3 regions of the Micromonospora sp. NPDC047467 genome follow, and region 3 is predicted to be linked to each of the others. Evidence: riboswitches for the same ligand, from Rfam matches in the RefSeq annotation. Region 3 holds a riboswitch; each other region holds the start of a gene.
The links. Region 3 has a riboswitch for cobalamin ahead of ABZ780_RS22175 (acyl-CoA thioesterase). Riboswitches for the same ligand answer to the same signal wherever they lie in the genome.
Positions count from the first base shown of each region.

Region 1: it holds a riboswitch for cobalamin, as region 3 does, so the genes downstream of both, ABZ780_RS23335 (ribonucleoside-diphosphate reductase subunit alpha) here and ABZ780_RS22175 (acyl-CoA thioesterase) in region 3, are expected to answer to the same signal.
Region 2: it holds a riboswitch for cobalamin, as region 3 does, so the genes downstream of both, ABZ780_RS05695 (ABC transporter substrate-binding protein) here and ABZ780_RS22175 (acyl-CoA thioesterase) in region 3, are expected to answer to the same signal.

Region 1 covers NZ_JBEYTO010000008.1:318,608-325,133, forward strand. Annotated here, with positions in the region: gene ABZ780_RS23320 (GH92 family glycosyl hydrolase) at 1-2,352, shown strand, start outside; gene ABZ780_RS23325 (ROK family protein) at 2,430-3,524, opposite strand; gene ABZ780_RS23330 (MFS transporter) at 3,566-4,792, shown strand; cobalamin riboswitch at 4,879-5,096, shown strand; gene ABZ780_RS23335 (ribonucleoside-diphosphate reductase subunit alpha) at 5,287-6,526, shown strand, end outside.
Region 2 covers NZ_JBEYTO010000002.1:314,945-321,470, reverse strand. Annotated here, with positions in the region: gene ABZ780_RS05710 (VOC family protein) at 1-739, shown strand, start outside; gene ABZ780_RS05705 (ABC transporter ATP-binding protein) at 749-1,567, opposite strand; gene ABZ780_RS05700 (iron ABC transporter permease) at 1,564-2,670, opposite strand; gene ABZ780_RS05695 (ABC transporter substrate-binding protein) at 2,693-3,628, opposite strand; cobalamin riboswitch at 3,710-3,858, opposite strand; gene ABZ780_RS05690 (M14 family zinc carboxypeptidase) at 3,902-5,782, opposite strand; gene ABZ780_RS05685 (C39 family peptidase) at 5,994-6,526, shown strand, end outside.
Region 3 covers NZ_JBEYTO010000008.1:44,320-50,845, forward strand. Annotated here, with positions in the region: gene metE (5-methyltetrahydropteroyltriglutamate--homocysteine S-methyltransferase) at 1-240, shown strand, start outside; partial or broken gene ABZ780_RS22170 (cobalt transporter) at 465-887, opposite strand; cobalamin riboswitch at 952-1,167, shown strand; gene ABZ780_RS22175 (acyl-CoA thioesterase) at 1,295-1,807, shown strand; gene ABZ780_RS22180 (LysE family translocator) at 1,811-2,437, shown strand; gene ABZ780_RS22185 (ABC transporter substrate-binding protein) at 2,559-3,413, shown strand; gene ABZ780_RS22190 (hypothetical protein) at 3,477-3,932, opposite strand; partial or broken gene ABZ780_RS22195 (DUF1524 domain-containing protein) at 4,097-4,483, shown strand; gene ABZ780_RS22200 (hypothetical protein) at 4,694-6,418, shown strand.

The DNA.
Region 1 (6,526 bases), 270 kb from region 3:
AACGTCTACGTGCAGGACGTGAAGGTCAACGGCAAGAAGCAACGCGGGCTGTCCCTGGACGTGACCGCGCTCGCCAAGGGCGGCACCATCGACTTCCAGATGGGCCCGAACCCGTCGTCGTGGGGCAGCGGCAAGAACGACGCCCCGCCGTCGCTGACCAAGGGCGACAAGGCGCCGAAGCCGTTGCAGGACACCACCGGCCCAGGTCTGGGCACCGCGACCGCCACCGGCGGTCAGGACGCGTCGAAGCTGTTCGACGACTCGTCGACCACGCAGCTGACCTTCGCCTCGGCGACGCCGCAGATCACCTGGGCGTTCCGTGGTGGCAAGCAGAAGCCGACCTTCTACACCGTCACGTCCGGTGCGGGCGCGGGCGATCCGGCGGACTGGCGGTTGCAGGGCTCCAACGACGGCATCACCTGGACCACTGTGGACTCCCGTAAGGACCAGGTGTTCCCGTGGCGCAACCAGACCCGCCCGTACACGATCGACAAGCCGGGACGGTTCGCCCAGTTCCGTCTCGCCGTGACGAAGACCGTGGGCGCCGCGCAGACCACCCTCGCCGAGGTCGAACTGCTCGCCGGGGGTGACGTCGAACTCGGGGGCGGTGACATCGCGGTGACGGCCGCGGACAGCGCGCACGCGACGGCCGGCGTACCCGCGTCGGTGCCCCTGGCGACCGTCACCGGCGGCAACGCCGACGGCTACCGGGCCACGATCGACTGGGGTGACGGCACACCCGTCACCGAGGGCACCATCACGCTGAACTCGCGGGCCGTCTACCGCATCGGTGGGTCGCACACGTACGCCACGCCGGGCTACCACCAGGCGAACGTCACGGTGAGCGACGGCACGAGTCAGAGCTCCGCGACGGTCGGCGTCGACGTGGCGTACGTGCCGAAGTCCGGCCTCACCGCCGCGTTCGACAGCGTCTGCATCGGTGACGAAGGCGTCCTCGCGGCGGACTGCGACGCGAAGTCGTGGGCGTACTCGCGGGCAGCCCTGAGGGAGGGCGGCGCGGTCCAGGGCCAGCAGCAGCAGGTCCCCGGCACGGCGCTGCGGTTCACGTTGCCGGTGATCCCCGCCGGGCAGCCGGACAACGCCACCGGCAACGGGGCGACGGTCGTGCTCGACCTGCCGGACGACGCCACGAGCATCTCGTTCATCGGCGCCGGAACGCAGGGCAACCAGAGCACCACCGGCACGGCGAGGTTCAGCGACGGCAGCACCGCCAGCATCCCGATCCAGATGAGTGACTGGACGCTGGGCGGCAACGCCAACGGCACCCCGTCCTACGGCAACATCGTCGTCGCCAAGACGGCGTACCGGCTGTCCGGCACGAGCCGGGACGGCGCCCAGCCGTTCCTGTTCGCCACCGCGCCGTACCAGATCCCGGCGGGCAAGACGCTGGTGTCGGTGACCCTGCCGACGCAGACCGGTGACCCCCGTTCGGCGGGCCGGATCCACGTGTTCGCCGTCGCCAACGACGGCACGCAGGCCCCCGCGCTGGCGACCGTCGCCCCGGCCGACCAGACGGCGAACGCCGGGCAGGCCCTCGCGGCGAACCTCGGTTCGGTGAGCGGCGGCGTTCCCGGCACGACGGGCTACCGCGCCCGCGTCCAGTGGGGTGACGGCACGGCTCCGGAGGACGTCACGATCGGGTCGTCCGGCGCGATGAGCGGGCAGCACACCTACGCGCGGGAGGGCACCTACACGGTGCACGTCACGGCGTGGGACACGCTGGCGAGCAGCACCACGGCCTTCACCGTGACCGTCGCCCGGGGCGGATCCCAGCCGACGATCGCGCTGTCGAAGGCCGGCACCGTCACCACCGGCGACGCGATCACCGTCGACGGCAGCGGGTTCGCCGCCGGCGAGCAGGTGACCGTCAGCGTCGGCACCGACCCGTCCCGGACCACGACTGTCGCGGCCTCCGCGACGGGAACGGTCCGCGCCTCGGTCCCGACCTCGGGCGACGCGCAACCCGGACGGTACGCCGTCACCGCGACGGGCGCGTCCACTCGTACGCCGGCCACGGCCACCGTCCAGGTGACCGGGCGGGCGGAGGCGCCGAGCTACCAGCCTCGGGTGGCGCTGCTGAGCACTGCGGCTCCGCGCGGGACGTCGATCACGGTCGACGGCTTCGGGTTCGCGCCGAACGAGACGGTCACCATCACCTTCGGCGACGGCCTCGCGGGCACCACCGTGCGGGCGAACGGCGACGGTGTGATCTCCGGCGCGACTGTCGTCGTCCCGGGTGCGGCGAAGGCGGGCGCGACAAGCGTCACGCTCAGCGGCGCCACGTCGGCGACGACGGTGTCCCGGCCGTTCACCGTCACCGGCGCGAACTGAGCCGGGGGTAGCGCAGCCGCGTGGGGCGGGCCGTGACCACGGCCTGCCCCACGCGGCTCGCCGCGGGCAGAACAGCTCTAGAGCGGGGCGAGATCCGGAACGCCGTAGTGCTGGTCGAGGACCTGCATGGCGGCGCCTGCGGCGATCACGTCCGCGCCGAGGCTGGACAGGGTCACGTCCGTGGTGAGCCAGTCCGCGCGGGGCACGTCGGTGTGCACGGCCTCCTCGACCGCCGCGAGGTAGGTATCCGCGTGCCGCAGGAGGTCGGCGCCGGCCAGCACCACGCGGGAGAGGTCGAGGGTCTGGAGCAGGTTGACCACGCCGACCGCCAGGACGCGGGCCGCCCGCTCGATGTCGCCGGCCTCGGCGGCGTGGTGGTGCACGATCTCCAGGCATCCGTGCCGCCCGCAGACACATGGCGGCCCGTCCAGGGCGACGACGGTGTGGCCGAACTCCCCGGCGTTGGTGTGCGCGCCCCGGTGGGCCGTGCCGCCCAGCCAGAAGCCCCCGCCGATGCCGGACTCGACCATGATGAGGACCGCGTCGCCGAACGTCCCGCCGTGCCGCCATGCCTCGGCGGTGATCCCCGCGGTGACGTCCTTGTCGAGATGCACGGGCAGGCCCAGGTGCGCCTCGGCGAGTTCGCGCAGCGGGATGTCGTGCCAGTGCCGCAGCCCGTGGGCGTCCCGGACCAGGCCCCGCGCGTGGTCCAGCGGGCCGATCATGCCGATGCCCACGCCGGTCAGCCTGCCCCGCAGGTCGGTGCTGCCGGGTATCGCGTCGATGCCGGAACTCAGCGCGTCGAGGAGCTGCGCCGGGGTGAAGTCGCCGGGCAGTGGGCTGACCGTCGAGTGGTGCACGGTGCCGGCCAGGTCGACCAGGACCAGCCGCAGCGTACGGCGGGCGACGTGGGCGCCGATCGCGTACCGGCTGTCGGGGACGAGTTCGTAGACGATCGCCGGCTTGCCGATGCCGGGGCGGCGGACGCCGGCGGGACGGATCAGGCCGTCGGCGGTCAGGCGGGCGATGACCTTGGAGACCGCCTGGGGTGTCAGGCCGGTGGCGTCGACCACGGTCGACCGCTCGAACGTCCGCACGGTACGTCCCACGGCCATGACCAACGCCTGGTTGTAGCCGCGCAGGAAGGTGACGTCGGCTGTGGTGCGCGTCATCTCACCACCCTATTACGCAACGCTGTTGCTAAATTCGCTCGGTGCATGCACTGAGCAGAAATCGACGCCTGGGGGCGGTTCTCGCGTTGGCGCTGGGCGGTGTGGCGGTCGGCCTCACCGAGTTCGCGGCGATGGGCCTGCTGCCCGACATCGCACGCGGCCTGCTCCCGCAGCAGTACGCCGAGTCGTCGTCGGACGCGGTGGCCCGCGCCGGGTGGACGATCAGCGCCTACGCGCTCGGCGTGGTGGTGGGCGCGCCCCTGATCGCCGCGCTGACCGCCCGACTGCCGCGCAAGAAACTGGTGCTCGGTCTGCTCGTCCTCTTCATCGTCGGCACCGTCGCCTCGGCGATCGCGCCGACGTTCGACCTGGTGCTGGTGGCCCGGTTCGTCGCGGCACTGCCGCACGGCGCGTACTTCGGCGCGGCGGGTCTGCTCGCGGCGGCCCTGCTCGGCCCCGGCAACGAGGCCCGGGGTTTCGCCGCCGTGCTCGGTGGTCTGACCGTGAGCAACCTGGTGGGCGTGCCGGCGGTCACGCGGCTCGGGCAGGCGGTCGGCTGGCGAGCCGCGTACCTGGTCATCGCCGGTGTGTTCGTGCTCACGCTGCTGGCGGTGCTGGCTGTCGTTCCGGAGGTCGTGGCGGCCGTCGACGCCTCGCCGGCCGCCGAGTTGCGGGCCCTGCGGACCTCGCAGGTGTGGCTCGTGGCGGCCACCGGCTCGGTGGGCCTCGCCGGTCTCTTCGCTGTCAACACCTACCTCGCGCCGGTCACTACCGACGTCGCCGGCCTTTCGGCCACGACCGTGCCGTGGGTGCTCGTTGCGGTGGGCCTGGGCATGACAGTCGGCAACGCCCTGGGCGGTTGGCTCGCGGACCGGGACCTGCGCCGGAGCATGTACGTCGGTTTCGTCGCCATGATCGTCAGCATCGCCGTCTTCGGCCTCGTCGCATCGAACGGCGTCGGCCTGTTCGTCGGTGCGTTCCTGGTGGGCGCGACAAGCCTCTACCTGGGGCCGGTCCTGCAGGCGCGCCTGATCACTGTCGCGCCGGGCGCGCAGTTGATGGGCGCGGCGATGAGCCAGTCCGCCATGAACATCGCCAACAGCCTCGGTGCCGGGCTGGGCAGCGTCGTCATCGCCGCGGGCTTCGGCTACCTCGCGCCGGCCTGGGTGGGCGTGGTCCTTGCGATTGCCGGCCTGGGCCTGGCGGGGATCAGCTTCTCGGTCGAGCGACGCACGCGGGCCGCGGAGACAGTCGCACTCGCGGGCTGACCCGTCGATCGATGGTGGTGGGCGTCGGTGCCGCCGACACGCCGACGTCGACATGTGGGGTGTGACAAACGCTGCTGCCCCTATATATGGTGTCGAGCGCAGCTGGTTCGGCCGCTCGTTCGGAGTGGTCGAGGCAAGAGGGAACCCGGTGGGAATCCGGGACTGTCCCGCAGCGGTGAGTGGGAACGACAGCCGTCATCGGCACTGGGCCACCAATCGGCCCGGGAAGCGACGGCCAGTAGGAGACCGGCGAGCCCGGTCGTGCCCACGAGTCCGAAGACCTGCCAGCGCGCCGCGTACCCGCACCCGGGTGCGCGGCGGTCCGAGGCCGCGTGGGACGGCTGACGCCACCTGACCCACGCCCAGCGTGGCGTCCGCCGGTGTCTGTCTCCTCGCGTCCGAGGGCCATCTGGTCTCGAACTCGCGAGGAGTGAGTGGTGACAGTCACCGAGGTAGCCCCGGTCAGCGGCGAGACGGCGCTGCGACGGACGCCGATGCAGGTCCGCAAGCGCGACGGCGCCACCGAGCCCGTGGACGTGAACAGGATCGTCCGGGCGGTCGAGCGGTGGGCCGACGACCTGGCCGACGTCGACCCGATGCGCGTGGCGACCCGCACGATCAGCGGCCTGTACGACGGCGCGACCACGGCCGAGCTGGACCGGCTGTCCATCCAGACCGCGGCCGAGATGATCGGCGAGGAACCGCAGTACTCGCGCCTGGCCGCCCGGCTGCTGTCCGGCTACGTCGACAAGGAGGTGCGTCGGCAGGGCGTCACCTCGTTCAGCGCGTCGATCCGGATCGGCCACGCCGAGGGCCTGATCGGCGACGGCACCGCCGCGTTCGTCGCGACGCACGCCGAGATGCTCGACGACGCGATCGACCCGGACGGCGACCGGAGGTTCGAGTACTTCGGCCTGCGCACGGTGTACGACCGGTACCTGTTGCGTCACCCCACCAGCCGGCTGGTGCTGGAGACCCCGCAGTACTGGCTGCTGCGGGTGGCCTGCGGCCTGTCCCGTACGCCGGACGAGGCGGTCGGCTTCTACCGGCTGATGTCCAGCCTGGCCTATCTGCCCAGCTCCCCGACGTTGTTCAACTCCGGCACCCGGCACACGCAGATGTCCTCCTGCTACCTGGTCGACTCGCCGCGCGACGAGCTGGACTCGATCTACCAGCGGTACGCGCAGGTCGCCAACCTGTCCAAGTTCGCCGGTGGCATCGGCATCGCGTACTCCCGGGTCCGGTCCCGGGGCGCGCTGATCCGTGGCACCAACGGGCAGTCCAACGGGATCGTGCCGTGGCTGCGCACGCTGGACGCGAGCGTCGCCGCGGTCAACCAGGGCGGCCGGCGCAAGGGCGCGGCCTGCGTCTACCTGGAGCCGTGGCACCCGGACGTCGAGGAGTTCCTGCAACTGCGGGACAACACCGGCGAGGACGCCCGGCGTACCCACAACCTGAACCTCGCCAACTGGATCCCGGACGAGTTCATGCGCCGGGTCGAGGCCGACGAGATGTGGTCGCTGTTCGACCCGCACGAGGTGCCGGAGCTGCCCGACCTGTGGGGGGAGCGGTTCGACGCCGCGTACCGGGAGGCCGAGGCGCAGGGCCGCTACGTGCGGCAGGTCCCCGCGCGGGAGCTGTACGGGAAGATGATGCGGACCCTCGCCCAGACCGGCAACGGGTGGATGACGTTCAAGGACGCCGCCAACCGGCTGTGCAACCAGACGGCCGAGC
Region 2 (6,526 bases), on a different contig from region 3:
CGACCTGGCCACCCCGGATCTGACCGACGCGCGGCGGTTCTACCCCGAGCTGTTCGGCTGGACCGGACGGGTGACACCGGAGCCCGAGGCGGGCGGCTACACCGTCTTCCTGCTCAACGGGCAGCCGGTCGCCGGAGTGGGACCGCCCGCGATTCCCGATCAGGTGCCGATCTGGTCGACGTACCTCGCCACCGACGACGCGGAACTCGTCGCCGGCCGGGTCGAGCGGGCCGGCGGACAGGTCGTGGTGCCGCCGTTCGAGGTCTTCGACCGGGGCCGGATGGCGGTCTTCGCCGACCCGGCGGGCGCCACGTTCAGCGTCTGGCAGCCGCTGGCGATGCCCGGCGCCGAGGTGTTCAACGTGCCCGGCGCCATGAGCTGGAACGAGCTGGTCACCCCCGATCCGGAGGGCGCGAAGGTCTTCTACGAGCTGGTGTTCGGCTGGCAGCCGGACGAACAGCCGGTCGGCGGAATGACGTACACCGGGTGGCGGCTCGGTGCGCGGATTGTCGCCGGGATGATGCCGCCGCTGGCCGACGACTTCCCGGCCGACCTGCCCGCGTACTGGACGGTGTACTTCGCGGTGACCGACGCGGACGCCGCCGCGGCCCGCGCCGCCGAGCTGGGCGGAACCATCCTCGTCCCACCCCGCGACATCCCGACGGGCCGGTTCGCCGCCCTACGCGACCCGCAGGGAGCCCTCTTCTCGGTGATCGACCTCGGCCCGGAAGAGGACTGACCGCCCCCGTCAGCGAGGGCGGACGGGGACCACCAGGGGGCCGTGGGTGCCGGGGACGACGCGGACGCTGGCCCGGTAGTGGGTGGCCAGGAGGTGTTCGGTCAGCACCTCGCGGGGGGTGCCGGTCGCCACCACCTGACCGTCGGCCAGCATCACCATCCGGTCGGCGTACTCGCCGGCCAGGGAGAGGTCGTGCATGGTGGCCAGCACGGTCAGGCCGTGCGCGCGGCGGAGCTGGTCGACCAGTTCCAGCACCTCCTGCTGGTGGCCGATGTCCAGCGCGCTGGTCGGCTCGTCGAGCAGCAGCAGCGTCGCGCCCTGGGCGAGCGCCCGGGCCAGGAAGACCCGCTGCCGTTCGCCGCCGGAGAGGGTCGCCAGCTCGCGGCGGTGGAAGCCGACGAGGTCCAGCCGGTCGAGCACCTCGTGCACGGCGGCCACGTCCGCGGCCGACTCCCGGCCCAGCGGCGGGATGTACGGGGTACGGCCGAGCAGCACGTAGTCCAGCACCGACATGCCGGGTGGCACCACCGGTGACTGTGCCACCGTGGCCACCACCCGGGCGCGGTTCCGGCGGCGCAGTTCGGCGCTCGGCGTACCGAACAGGGTGATCGCTCCCGGCGCGGGCAGCAGGCCGCCGACGGCGCGCAACAGGGTCGACTTGCCGGCGCCGTTCGGGCCGATCACGGTGACCCACTCGCCGGCGGCGACGGTCAGGTCGACGCCGGTGAGGATCGGGGTGCCGCCCAGGCTGACGTGCAACCCCCGCACCTCGACCGCCGTCGCACCGGCCTGGCGGGGAGCGGGCACGCTGACCGGCTCGGGGCTCATGTGAGCACCCGCCGGGCGGTGCGCAGCACCAGGACGAAGAACGGGCCGCCGAGCAGGGCGGTGACCACCCCGATGGGCACCTCGGCCGGGGCAGCGGCGGTGCGGGCCACCACGTCGGTCAGGGCCAGGAACGCCGCGCCGAACAGCATCGACAGCGGCAGGATCACCCGGTAGCTCGACCCGGCGAGCAGCCGGACGGTGTGCGGCACGATGATGCCGACGAAGCCGATCAGGCCGGTCGCGGAGACGGCGGCGGCGGTGCCCAACGACGCGGCGGCGATCAGCAGGTAGCGGGACCGCTGCGGGTGCAGGCCGAGGCTGCGCGCCTCGTCGTCGCCGAGCGCGAGGACGTCCAGCTCGCGGCGGTGCAGCAGCACCACCACGGTGGTCACCACGGCGTACGGCAGCACCAGCAGCACGTCGTGCCAGCCGGCGGTGGCCAGCCGGCCCAGCAGCCAGGAGTAGACGGACTGGATGGTGTCGGAGTGCCGTTGCAGCAGGTACGTCTGCCCGGCGGAGAGGAACGCGGAGACCGCGACCCCGGCCAGGATCAGCATCGCCGGGGACCGGCTCCGGCCGCCGGCCGCGCCGAGCAGGTAGGTCATCGTCACGGCGAGCAGCGACCCGACGAAAGCGGCCAACGGGATGGTCAGCGGCAGCCCGGAGATCGCGCCCTGCCGGCCGGCGCCGCCGAGGGCGATCACCGCGGTGACCGCGAGGCCCGCGCCGGCGGCCACCCCGAGCAGGTACGGGTCGGCGAGCGGGTTGCGGAACACGCCCTGGTAGCAGCCGCCGGCCAGGGCGAGCAGGCCACCGACGAGCAGGCCCAGCACGACCCGGGGCAGCCGCAACTCGGTGACGATGGCGATTTCCCGCTCGGTCAACCCGCTCTTCAGGTGCACCCCGGGGATCAGGTTGAGCAGCTCGGCGGCGACGCTGCCCGGCGGCAGACTGACCGGGCCGAGCGACACCCCGGCGACGAGCGCGACGAGCACCGCGAACACCCCGGCGGCCAACCAGCGCTTGCGCAGGCCGGCGGGCCGGGACGCGAGCTGCGTCCCGGCCTGCCGCGTGGTTGGTGCCGGGGTGGCCACCGGAAGCAGTCCGGTCACCGACGGACGTCGATCACGCGGGCACCTTGGCGACCGCGTCGATGACAACCCGGAGCAGGTCCACGATCCGTGGGCCCCACCGGGAGGCGATGTCGTCGTCCAGCGCCACGACCTGGTTGTTCTTCACCGCGGTGACCCCGGCCCAGCCGCTGCGGGCCTTGACCGAGTCGCCGCTCTGCTGGCAGCACTTGGCGTCGGCCAGGAAGACGAAGTCGGGGTCGGCCTTGACGATGAACTCCTGGGACAGCTGCGGGTAGCCGGCGCTCTTGCCGTCCGCGTCGGCCGGGTCGGCGATGTTGGTCAGACCGGCCAGGTCGTAGATCGAGCCGATGAAGGTCTTGCTGGTCGCGCTGTAGAGCTCCGGGCCCAGCTCATGGAAGTAGGTGAGCTTCTCGGCGCGCTGCGGCACGTCCTTGACCAGCTTGGCGATGTCGTCCTTCATCCGGGTGGTGACGTCGGTGGCCTGGTCGGCGTGCCCGGTAAGCGTGCCCAGATCGGTGATCTGCCGGTAGGAGTCGTCAAGCGTGGTCGCCGCCGGGGTCAGGTACACCGGGATCTTGAGCTTGCCGAGCTGGTCGACGATCTTGTTCCGGTCGTCGGAGATCACCACCAGGTCGGGGTTCTTGCTGGCGATGGCCTCGGCGTTGGGCTGGAAGCCGGACAGGTCGGTCTTGGGCGCGTCAGCCGGGTAGTTGGACTGGTCGTCGACCGCGGTCACCTGCGGGCCGGCACCGATGGCGAAGAGCATCTCGGTGGCGGTGGGCGCCAGCGACACGATCTTCTCGGGCCGCTTGTCGAGGGTGAGCGAGCCGACCGTCACCGGGAAGCTGGCGGTCGCCGAACCGACGCCGGGCGCCGGCTGGTCGGTGGTCTTCTCGGCGCAGGCGCCGAGGGCGAGCGCGGCGACCGCGAGGGTCGCGGCGAAGAGCCGGGGGGTACGTCTGAACATGGGGCCTCCTGTCGGTCGAGGAGTGTTGCTTCGCCGACAGGGCTTCCGTACGCCCGCCCACGAGGCGCCCTTCCTCGAGAGCGCGTGTCGCGACCGATCCGCAGGCGACCTGGCTTGTCCCCACCGTCAGGCGGGGCATCACAGTTGCGGGACAGCGCCGGTATCGCACCGGCTTCGCTGCGGAGTGGTCGCTAAGACGGTAGCGCACCGCGGGATCTGGAGGCTCGGAGCGGGTGGTGGGGCCCCGCAGGGGCGGAACGGGGCCCCACCCGATCAGGAGGCGGTGATGGTGACGTTGTCCACAGCCGCCTCCACGAGGCTCGCGCCGGAGGCATCCGCGGCCTCGACGAGGATCCGCACGGACTGGCCGGCGTACGGAGTGAGGTTGAGGTTCGCCACCGCCCAGCTCCCGTTGCGGTTGGTCGCCGCGCCGGCCTGGGTGAGCAGCGCGGTGGTGCCGCCGTTGTGCACCACGCTCACCCGCAGGTAGTCGGCTGACGACGAGTTCGAGCCGTGTGCCAGATACCAGGCCAGCGAGAGGGTCAGCGTGCCCGACGACGGCAGGGTCACCGCCGGGGACCGGGCACTTGTCACGCCACCGTCGACGTCGTAGTCACCGGCCGCCGAGCCGGCGAGCCGGCCGGTGACCAGGTCGTTGGCGCCGGCGTACGGGGTGAGCTGCTTGGCGCCGGAGGAGGTGGTCGCCTGGGCGGCACCCCGCTCCCACACTCCGCTGGTGGCGGCGTCGGTACCGGACGGGTTGATGGTCCACCCGGTGGCGGTCTCGAAGGTGTCGGACCAGACCGTGGTGCCGCCACCACCGCCGCCGCAGTACTGCGCCTGCTTGCCGATGGCCCGGTACGGGCAGTCGGCGTACTCGCTGAGCATCAGCACGGCCTCGCGGTTGCGGCTGGTCTGTGCGGGGATCACCTCGTCGGGCGGGTAGAAGCCGCCGCCGCTCGCCGAGCCCGGGTACATCTCGAAGGTGTACGCCCAGATGTTGTGGGTGGCCCACATCCAGTCGATGCTGTCCCCGTCGGTGATGTAGAGGTCGCTGGACTGCTGCGGGGTGTAGTTGTTGGTGGCCGCCATCTGCTGGCCGATGGTGGCGAAGGTGTTGTACTGGTCGGCGTTCATCCCGGCCGCGGTGTTCGCGGTGGTATAGCCGTACGGCCAGAGCACCAGCTGCGAGTACGTGTGGAAGTCGATGTTCGCCTTGATCTGCTGTGTCCCGCCGACCACGCGACTGTTGACGAAGTTGCGCAGCGCCTGCGTCTCCGGGGCGGAGAACGCCGACGGGCCGCGGTAGGTCTCCGACGAGGTCGAGCCGGACGAGCCGCCGCAGCAACCCCAGTTGTAGGACCAGTTGCGGTTCAGGTCGGTGCCGACGTTGGACGAACCGCTGTTGGGCTGGCGGTTCTTGCGCCAGGACCGGTACGACCCGGTGGCGATGTCGTACTCGCTGCCGTCCGGGTTGACGGTCGGCACGATCCAGATCTCCCGGCTGTTGACGATGTTGGTGATCCGGGAGTCGCTGCCGTAGCTGTCGGTGAAGAGGTTGAGCAGGTAGATCGCCATCTCGACGGTCAGGTGCTCACGGGCGTGCTGCTGGGCGTTGAACAGGATCTCCGGCTCGTTCTCGTCGGTGCCGACGTTGTCGGAGATCTTCACGGCCATCAGGTCGCGGCCCTCGTACGACGTACCAATGCTGATCTTGCGGGCGATGGCCGGATGGTCGGCCACGGCCTGGTTCACGACGGCGGTCAGTTCGGCATAGTCGTGGTAGTTGGAGTCGGCGGGCGGGAAGGCCAACGTGCCCACCCCACCGGCGCCGCGTTCGGCGTTCGGTGGCGGGGTCAGCGGTTCCAGGCGGAATCCGAGCCGGCCGATCGCGGCGGCCTCGCTCGCGGTCGCCGAGATGTGCAGGACCCCGTGCTCGGAGTAGTCGATGGCGGCCCCGGTGCGGACCACCGCGTTGCGGTCGGCGAGGGTCCGGGGCCCGAGCACCCGGTAGCCGGCGGCGGCCGACTCGGCGGTGCGATCCGGTGCCGGTTTCGCGGCGACGGGTCCGGCGGCCACGGTGACGATGCCCAGCCCGGCGACGACAGCGAGCGCCAGGGCACGGCGGAGAGGTGTGGGCGTGCGGAGGGCCATGTACTACCTCCTCGAAGGGCGGGACATCCCGCTCGGTGATGCACACTTCACCACCAGCCACATGGTCGAATCAATATCCGTCGTTGCCTTATGCATCCCAGATTCACCATCGCTGCGGCAATGATTTTCTTCCCAGCACCCTCTGGCGAAACTTCCTTCCGCGCGGAACACTGACCAGCGACGATGCACCTCTCGACACCGCGGAGCACCCATGGCCAGATCCCGCCTGCACGCGGCCGCCCTCGCGGGCGTCAGCGCGCTCACCCTGCTCGCCCCCGCAGCCCCCGCCACAGCGGGTCGACCACCCGCTCCCGCCCACGACGAGCGGATCACCTTCCAGGACTGGTCCGGGCCCGCCGACTGGCACCGGGGCAGCAGCGCCGGCACCCGCGTCGTGCCCGGGGCGCGAGCGGGCGTCACCCTGGCCCGCCCGGCCGGCACCATCGAGTACGCCGATCCGCACACCGGCGCCACCCGCACCTGGGAGTACGGCACCTGGACCTCGCCGGTGACCCGGATCGGCTTCGACGCCACCGAACTGATCGCCTCGTGGAACGCCGAGACCCCCGCCGGCACCTGGATCCAGGTGGAGATGCAGGGCAGCTACACCAGCGGCGACCAGACCCCCTGGTACGTCATGGGTCGCTGGGCCTCCGGCGACACCGACATCAAACGGGCCAGCGTCAACCGGCAGGGTGATCCCTGGTCGACGATCTGGACCGACACCTTCAGCATCGACGACGC
Region 3 (6,526 bases):
GATGACCTCGCCGCGATCGGATACCGCCGGGGTGTCGGCCCCGGGGTGTGGGACATTCACTCTCCCCGGGTGCCCTCGCATGCCGAGGTCGTCGAGGCGCTACGACGGGCAGTGGCGGCGGTCCCCGCGGAGCGGCTGTGGGTGAACCCCGACTGCGGTCTCAAGACCCGCGGCTATGCCGAGGTTGAGGCATCTCTCGAACACCTGGTCGTCGCTGCCAACGAGCTTCGCGACAGGTGAGGGCCGTGCCGGGCGGACCATCGACTGGTCCCGCCCGGCACGTCGGCACGGTGGCTTCGGTAGTGATCCGACGCGCCGCTCACGGCCGGCACGTTTCGCCACCACCTGCAGCGAATGTATGGGTCTGCGGCACCGATAGGTGACATCCGAGTTGGCTTGCCCTGGCGGCGGGCATGCCGGACGGCGGTCATCCAATACCGCGAACGTTAGTGGTCGAGGCAGTCGCTACGCCGCTGCGCGCCCGACAGTAACGGCATCACCGCGAGCGACACCGCGGCCAGGGCCAGACCGATCGTGGAGTGCTCCGCGCGGTCGGCGCCGACGAGCGCGCGTACCGACTCGACGGACACGTACGCGGCGAGGGCGAAGAACGACAGCGCGATGATCCGCAGGGCGGTGCGTTCGCGGCGTTCGTGGTTGGGGCCGGAGAACTGCCAGGCGACGGCGCCGGCCGAGGCCACCTCGATGACGGAGTCGAGCCCGAACCCGATTAGCGCGGTCGAGGACGCCATCGTCCCGGCGCTGATGGCGATGACCGCCTCGACGACGTTGTAGGTGATCGTCGCGGCGACCTTCGCCCGGCCGCGTACCGAGCGGTCGGACCGGTCAGGCGGGCAACCGAGCCAGCTCGGCCGCGACCGGTCGATGACAACGAACCAGTCGACGTCAGGCCCACCTGCCTCGGCGGCGGCAAGTCCTTGACGATCAACTAGACTGGCTGGTGGCGCTGGTTCGCCTGGTCGTGACCGGCTGGGCGTCGTAAGAGGGAACCCGGTGGAAGTCCGGGACTGCCCCGCAGCGGTGAGTGGGAACGACCGCCGTCATCAGCACTGGGCCAGCCGGCCTGGGAAGCGACGGCCAGTAGGGGACCGGCACGACCGGTCAGGCCCGCGAGTCCGAAGACCTGCCCGCGCTGCGTACACAACCGTGTGCGCTGCCGTCGGCCTCGCGGGTGGGCTGACCGGGTGACGTGTCGCGCGGTGTGCGCCGGTGCGTGCTCGTCAGCGTGTCCGCGGTTCCGGTGGTGTGGTTTCCCGAGGGACGGACTACCGCTGTGCACGACACCACCACGATCGCCGGCCGCGCGCCGTCGGCCTCGCACCTGACCCTGTCGCAGATCATGGATCAGCATCACACCAACCTGATGGGTACGGTGCACGGCGGCCGGATCCTCAACCTCATCGACTCGGTGGCCGGTGTGGTCGCCGCCCGGCACTCCGACGGCCCGGCGGTGACCGCCGCGATCGACGAGACCGCGTTCCTGCGCGCGGTCCGGGTCGGTGACGTCGTGCACGTCGACGCCCGGATCACCTGGGCCGGACGCAGCTCGATGGAGGTGGCTGTCAAGGTGACCGCCGACCGGTGGGACCGGGCGGTGCCGCCCACCGATGTGGCCACGGCTCATCTGGTCATGGTCGCGATCGACGACGACGGTCAGCCGCGTTCGGTGCCGCCATTGCTGCCGGAGACTGACGGTGATCGGCGGCGGTACCGCGAGGCGGAGATCCGCCGCGAGCACCGGTTGGCCCTGCGGCGGGCGCTGCTCGACGGCACCGAGGAGGGCTGAGACGTGCTCGGGCTATCCATTGCGGCGCTGGCCGGGTACCTCGCCGCGATCGTCGTGCTCATGGTGACGCCGGGTCCGGACATGATGTTCGTGCTGGCCAACGCTACCCGCTACGGCACCCGCGCGGGGGTGGTGGCCGCGCTCGGCGTCGCTGCCGGGGAGGCGGTACACATCGCGGCGGTCGTCTGCGGACTCGCCGCGGTGATCTCCGCTTCGCCGGTGCTGTTCACAGTGATCCGCTGGGTCGGTGCGGCGTACCTGATCATCCTCGGGGTGCGGGCCCTGCGCGGCGCCGGCGCTGCGCCCACCGGGAAGCCGGAGCAGGGTGGCAGCTCCGGGCGGGCCTTCCTGCGTGGACTGGTGACCAATCTCCTCAACCCCAAGATGATCCTGTTCAGCGTGGCGTTCCTGCCTCAGTTCGTCGACCCGGCACAGGGCAACGCGACCGCCCAACTGGTGCTTCTCGGTGCGGTCTTCGTTGCGGTGCAACTCGCCGTCGACATCGCCCTGGGCGTCGGTGCCGGGCGACTCGGCAGTCGCATGACTGACGGTCGCTGGTCGCGGCGCATCAACCGGATCTGCGCGGCGGCGTTCGTCGCGCTCGGGGTACGCCTCGCGTTCGGGTCGTAGCGAGGGCCGGTGGCCGCCGCCGTGGTCCGGCTCGCGGAGTGGACGTGGCGTGGTCATGCCTGGTAGGCAGGCGGGTGTGCGCATCGTCTCACTGCTGCCAGCGGCCACGGATATCGTGGCCATGCTCGGCCTGACCGGGAACCTGGCTGGCCGCACGCACGAATGTGACTGGCCGCCGGGTGCCCTGGTGGATGTTCCGGTGGTGACTGGGACATCATTGCCCGAGGCGTTGACGAGCCGGGAGATATCGGCGGCGATCACTGGCGATACGCACCGAGGGTCCTCGTTGTACCAGCTCGACGTTCCGATGCTGGAGGACTTGAAGCCGGATCTGATCCTGACCCAGGACCTGTGCGATGTGTGTGCGGTCTCCTATGCGAGGGTCAACGACGCGGTTCGGTTGATCGATCTCGATACCAGGGTGGTGTCCCTGGAGGCGAGGACCATCGGCGGGATACTGGACACGGTCGACGCCGTGGCCGCCCTGACCGACACCGCGGGCAGGGCGGCCGAGATCCGGGCGGACGCCGAACGTCGTCTCGCCGCATTGCCCGGCCCGGGGACCGGTGCGCCGACTGTGCTGTTCGTCGAGTGGCTCGACCCGTTGATGCCAGGCGGGCACTGGGTACCGGAGCAGATCACGCTCGCGGGCGGACGGTCTTTGCTGCTCGGCCCGGGGGCGCACAGCACCCCACATCGGTGGTCGGTGGTCGCCGACCTGGCCCCCGACGTGGTGGTGTTCGGGCCGTGTGGGTTCACGCCTGAACGGACCGTCGACGAGCTGCCTGTGGCGGCCGGGCAGCCCGGCTGGGCCGATCTGCCTGCCGTTCGTCGGGGGCAGGTGTGGGTCGTTGACGGGCCCGCCTACTTCAACCGCCCCGGCCCGAGGGTCGTCGATGGCGCGGAGATCCTCGCCGCGATACTCGCCGGCCGCCCGGACTCCCGCGCTCAGCGGATCTCCGTCGGGGCAGTTTGACGCTGCCGTGCCCGAGCGGCCGGTGCGGCATCGGCGGCGGCACGCCGCCGTCCCGCCCTGGGCTCAGGTGAGCGTGCTGCGGATTTCGGCGGCGCCAGCGACGAGTCGGGTCAGGGCTTGTTCGACCTCCGGGTAGCCGCGGTCCTCAGGCCGCAGCCCGGGTTGCCCCGGCGCCTGGCGCAGTTCCGTGGTCTGGGGAAACGATCCGGTGGTGGTGGGCGGTGGAAGGTTCAGTCGGGCCTGCTGGATGGCGGCCCGCTGCGCGTAAGGCCCGCGTCGTAGGTGTTCCGGGCGAAGCGCGTCGAGTCGGGCCCGGACACCGTCCTTACGCCACGCCGCCGGGATCGCCGGCAGAGCAGTGGGCAGGCCACCGACACCGTCGCGCAGTGCGCGTCCGAGAGCGACGACCTCGTGGACCTTCTGCTGGGCGAACGCGAGCCGGACACGCAGGTCCTGGTCCAGGTCAGGTTCGGCGGCGAGGTCCACCGGCACGTGCAGCAGCGAACAGGATGTCGACACCGCGACATGGTCGGCCAGGGCGGTCAGTACGGCACCGGTCGCGGTGGCGGTGCGTAGGCCGGTACGCCAGATGTTGCGCCCGTTCCGCCCAAGGCTGGACCGGTCGGGAGTCCGGTTGGGCCCGGACTCCCGACCGAGGCCCGCTACGGCGGGGAGATGGACCTACCTCGGGCCGCTGGTACAGCCCGTACGACGGGGCGACCTGGACGGCGGCCACCGATGTCGACATCGACCACGTCGTGCCGCTTGCCGAGGCGTGGCGCTCCGGCGCGAACTCGTGGACGACCAGCCGCCGGCAGAGCTTCGCCAACGACCTCACCCGCCCACAGTTGATCGCGGTGACGGACAACGTCAACCAGTCCAAGGGCGACCAGGACCCCTCCACCTGGCAGCCGCCTCTGTCGTCGTACCGGTGCACCTACAGCAAGATGTGGATCACCGTGAAGTACAACTGGGGCCTGACCCTGCAGTCGTCGGAGAAGTCCCTCATATTCGAGCCAGTCGAAGAACTGCTGCAACGCTTTGTACTTCTTCAGCCCTCTAACCCCTGAACGCGTCTTTTATCACCTAAACCAGAAATATAACGACTCGCCAGAGCAGGTCCGAAGCGGCCCGTGTCCGGCGCCTGCTCACAGAGGTAGGCCGCCACCTCACATGGCGATACCCCAACCACACAAACACCTCATGTGACGCAGTCCACTTCGGTGAACCTGCTCTGGTGTACCCCGTTGAAACGGGACCACCACGGTAAGGAGCAGCGGATGCGAAAACACGATCTTTTCTTCATCTGGGCTGGGGACGCGCCGCCCGAGTGGGGCAAGGAGGGCTACAAGAACCTGCAGAAGAACTTCGGCAGCCACTACGATCTGCACTTCATGTATGAGCCGCGGACCATCTGGTACCGCGACGGCAAGAACCAGGTGCGACCCGGCATCTCCAAGGACTGGTCCGAGGCACTCGCCGAGGCGGAGAAGCGCGGCATCGACACCATGCGGGTGAGCAAGCACGTCGCTGAGCTCGCCGGCTCGGAGATGGCGGCAGTGGGTTCCAGCTACGACGCCAGCTGGTTTGCGGGATATGTGCGGATGCATATGGAGAACAGAAACTACAGCGCGGTGAAGGACATCGCCGCGACCGGCATCCTGAGCAGCGGCCACAAGGATTTCGCCGAAAAGATGGTCTATTTCGACCTCGGCGCGGACGTGATCCCCGGCGCACCGCAGCGCCGCAGCGACAACGCCTTCCTCAACAGCGCGATCAACCGCGTCATCGGCCGCCGAGGCATCCAGGCAGACCTGCACATCAAAGATCACACCGGCATCCTGTTGCCCAACTTCGTCCGCCGGCGGATCAGCCACGTGCCAGGCGAGTCGAGCCCGCACCGATTCGACCACATGCAGGATGGCCGCGTCCAAGCGCCTCATCTGGACGCCTTCGTCATGGGGTCCAAGGGCCCACGAGGACGTGCGTTCTTCGCCGAGGTCACCGCCAACCAGCTGGGCTATGCCCACGACGTGGTGCAGAAGGACCTGGACGCCGGCAACATCCGCCTGCGCGCCAATCAGCCCTTCGCTCTCGAGGCGATCGACCCGAACAACAGCAACTTCCCCACCGCGCACTGGCTCGATCACCGTGAGCACAACGACAGGCGCCAGCAGCTCATCGGCGGCACCATCATGCATGCGATCGCCGAGGCGTACATCAAGAATTACGCTCCGCCGGAGCAGTCCGGGTATACGCCGGGCAACCCCTTGAGTTACAACGTGGGGCCGAAGACCCTCGCCGACACGACGATTCCGGTAAACGAGGCGTATACCGGCCCGGGCCAAATCGACGGAGCCTCGAACTGGCAAGTCGGCGGAAACCTGCTCCACCACTCCCGCAACAGCTGGCGTGACCGGGCACCGGACGCTGAGAAGCAGTTCGTCACCGCCTACGACATGACCCGCACGCCCGACCTCAGCGATCCGTCCATTCCGTCGGGTGCATACCCGAGGCCAGCACCGGGTCAAACGACGAACTCCTCGCCCACGCGCTCGCTCGAAGACCACATGGACGGCCTGACCATCGACCAGCGCCCGTACAGCTACGGCGATCAACCGCTGGACTACGCGGAGGGAGAGTTCGCCCGAACGGAGCCTCCAAATCCCTACGCCTCCACGGCGTCCGCAATGCCGTACACCGTGACTCCCGGGTCGGTGTACAACTTCACTCCCGCGCCAGTCGTCAGCGGCATGAGCTACGGCAATTACGGCAGCTCGAGTGTGGCTACGGGTGACCTTCCCACCACGTCACCGTCTCGTCCCACCGGCTCGCAGGCGTACAGCGGCTACAACACCGCCGCAGCAGCGGCAGCCACGTATCCGGCGGCCACCCCTACCGAGCCGCAGGAGCGTGAGCAGCGGCCCGATAACAGCAGCAGCAGCAAGCCTCCGTCCCGGATGAAGTACGTGGCCGAACACAAACCGGGCGGCCGCTTGAAGTGATGGCCCGGCACCCGTGGCATGGGGGCAACCCGGGGCCCCGGCTGGCCAACGAGGGCGCCCGACGGCGGTCGAAACAGCGATCCACGACGGAGGCGTCTGGTGATCTCC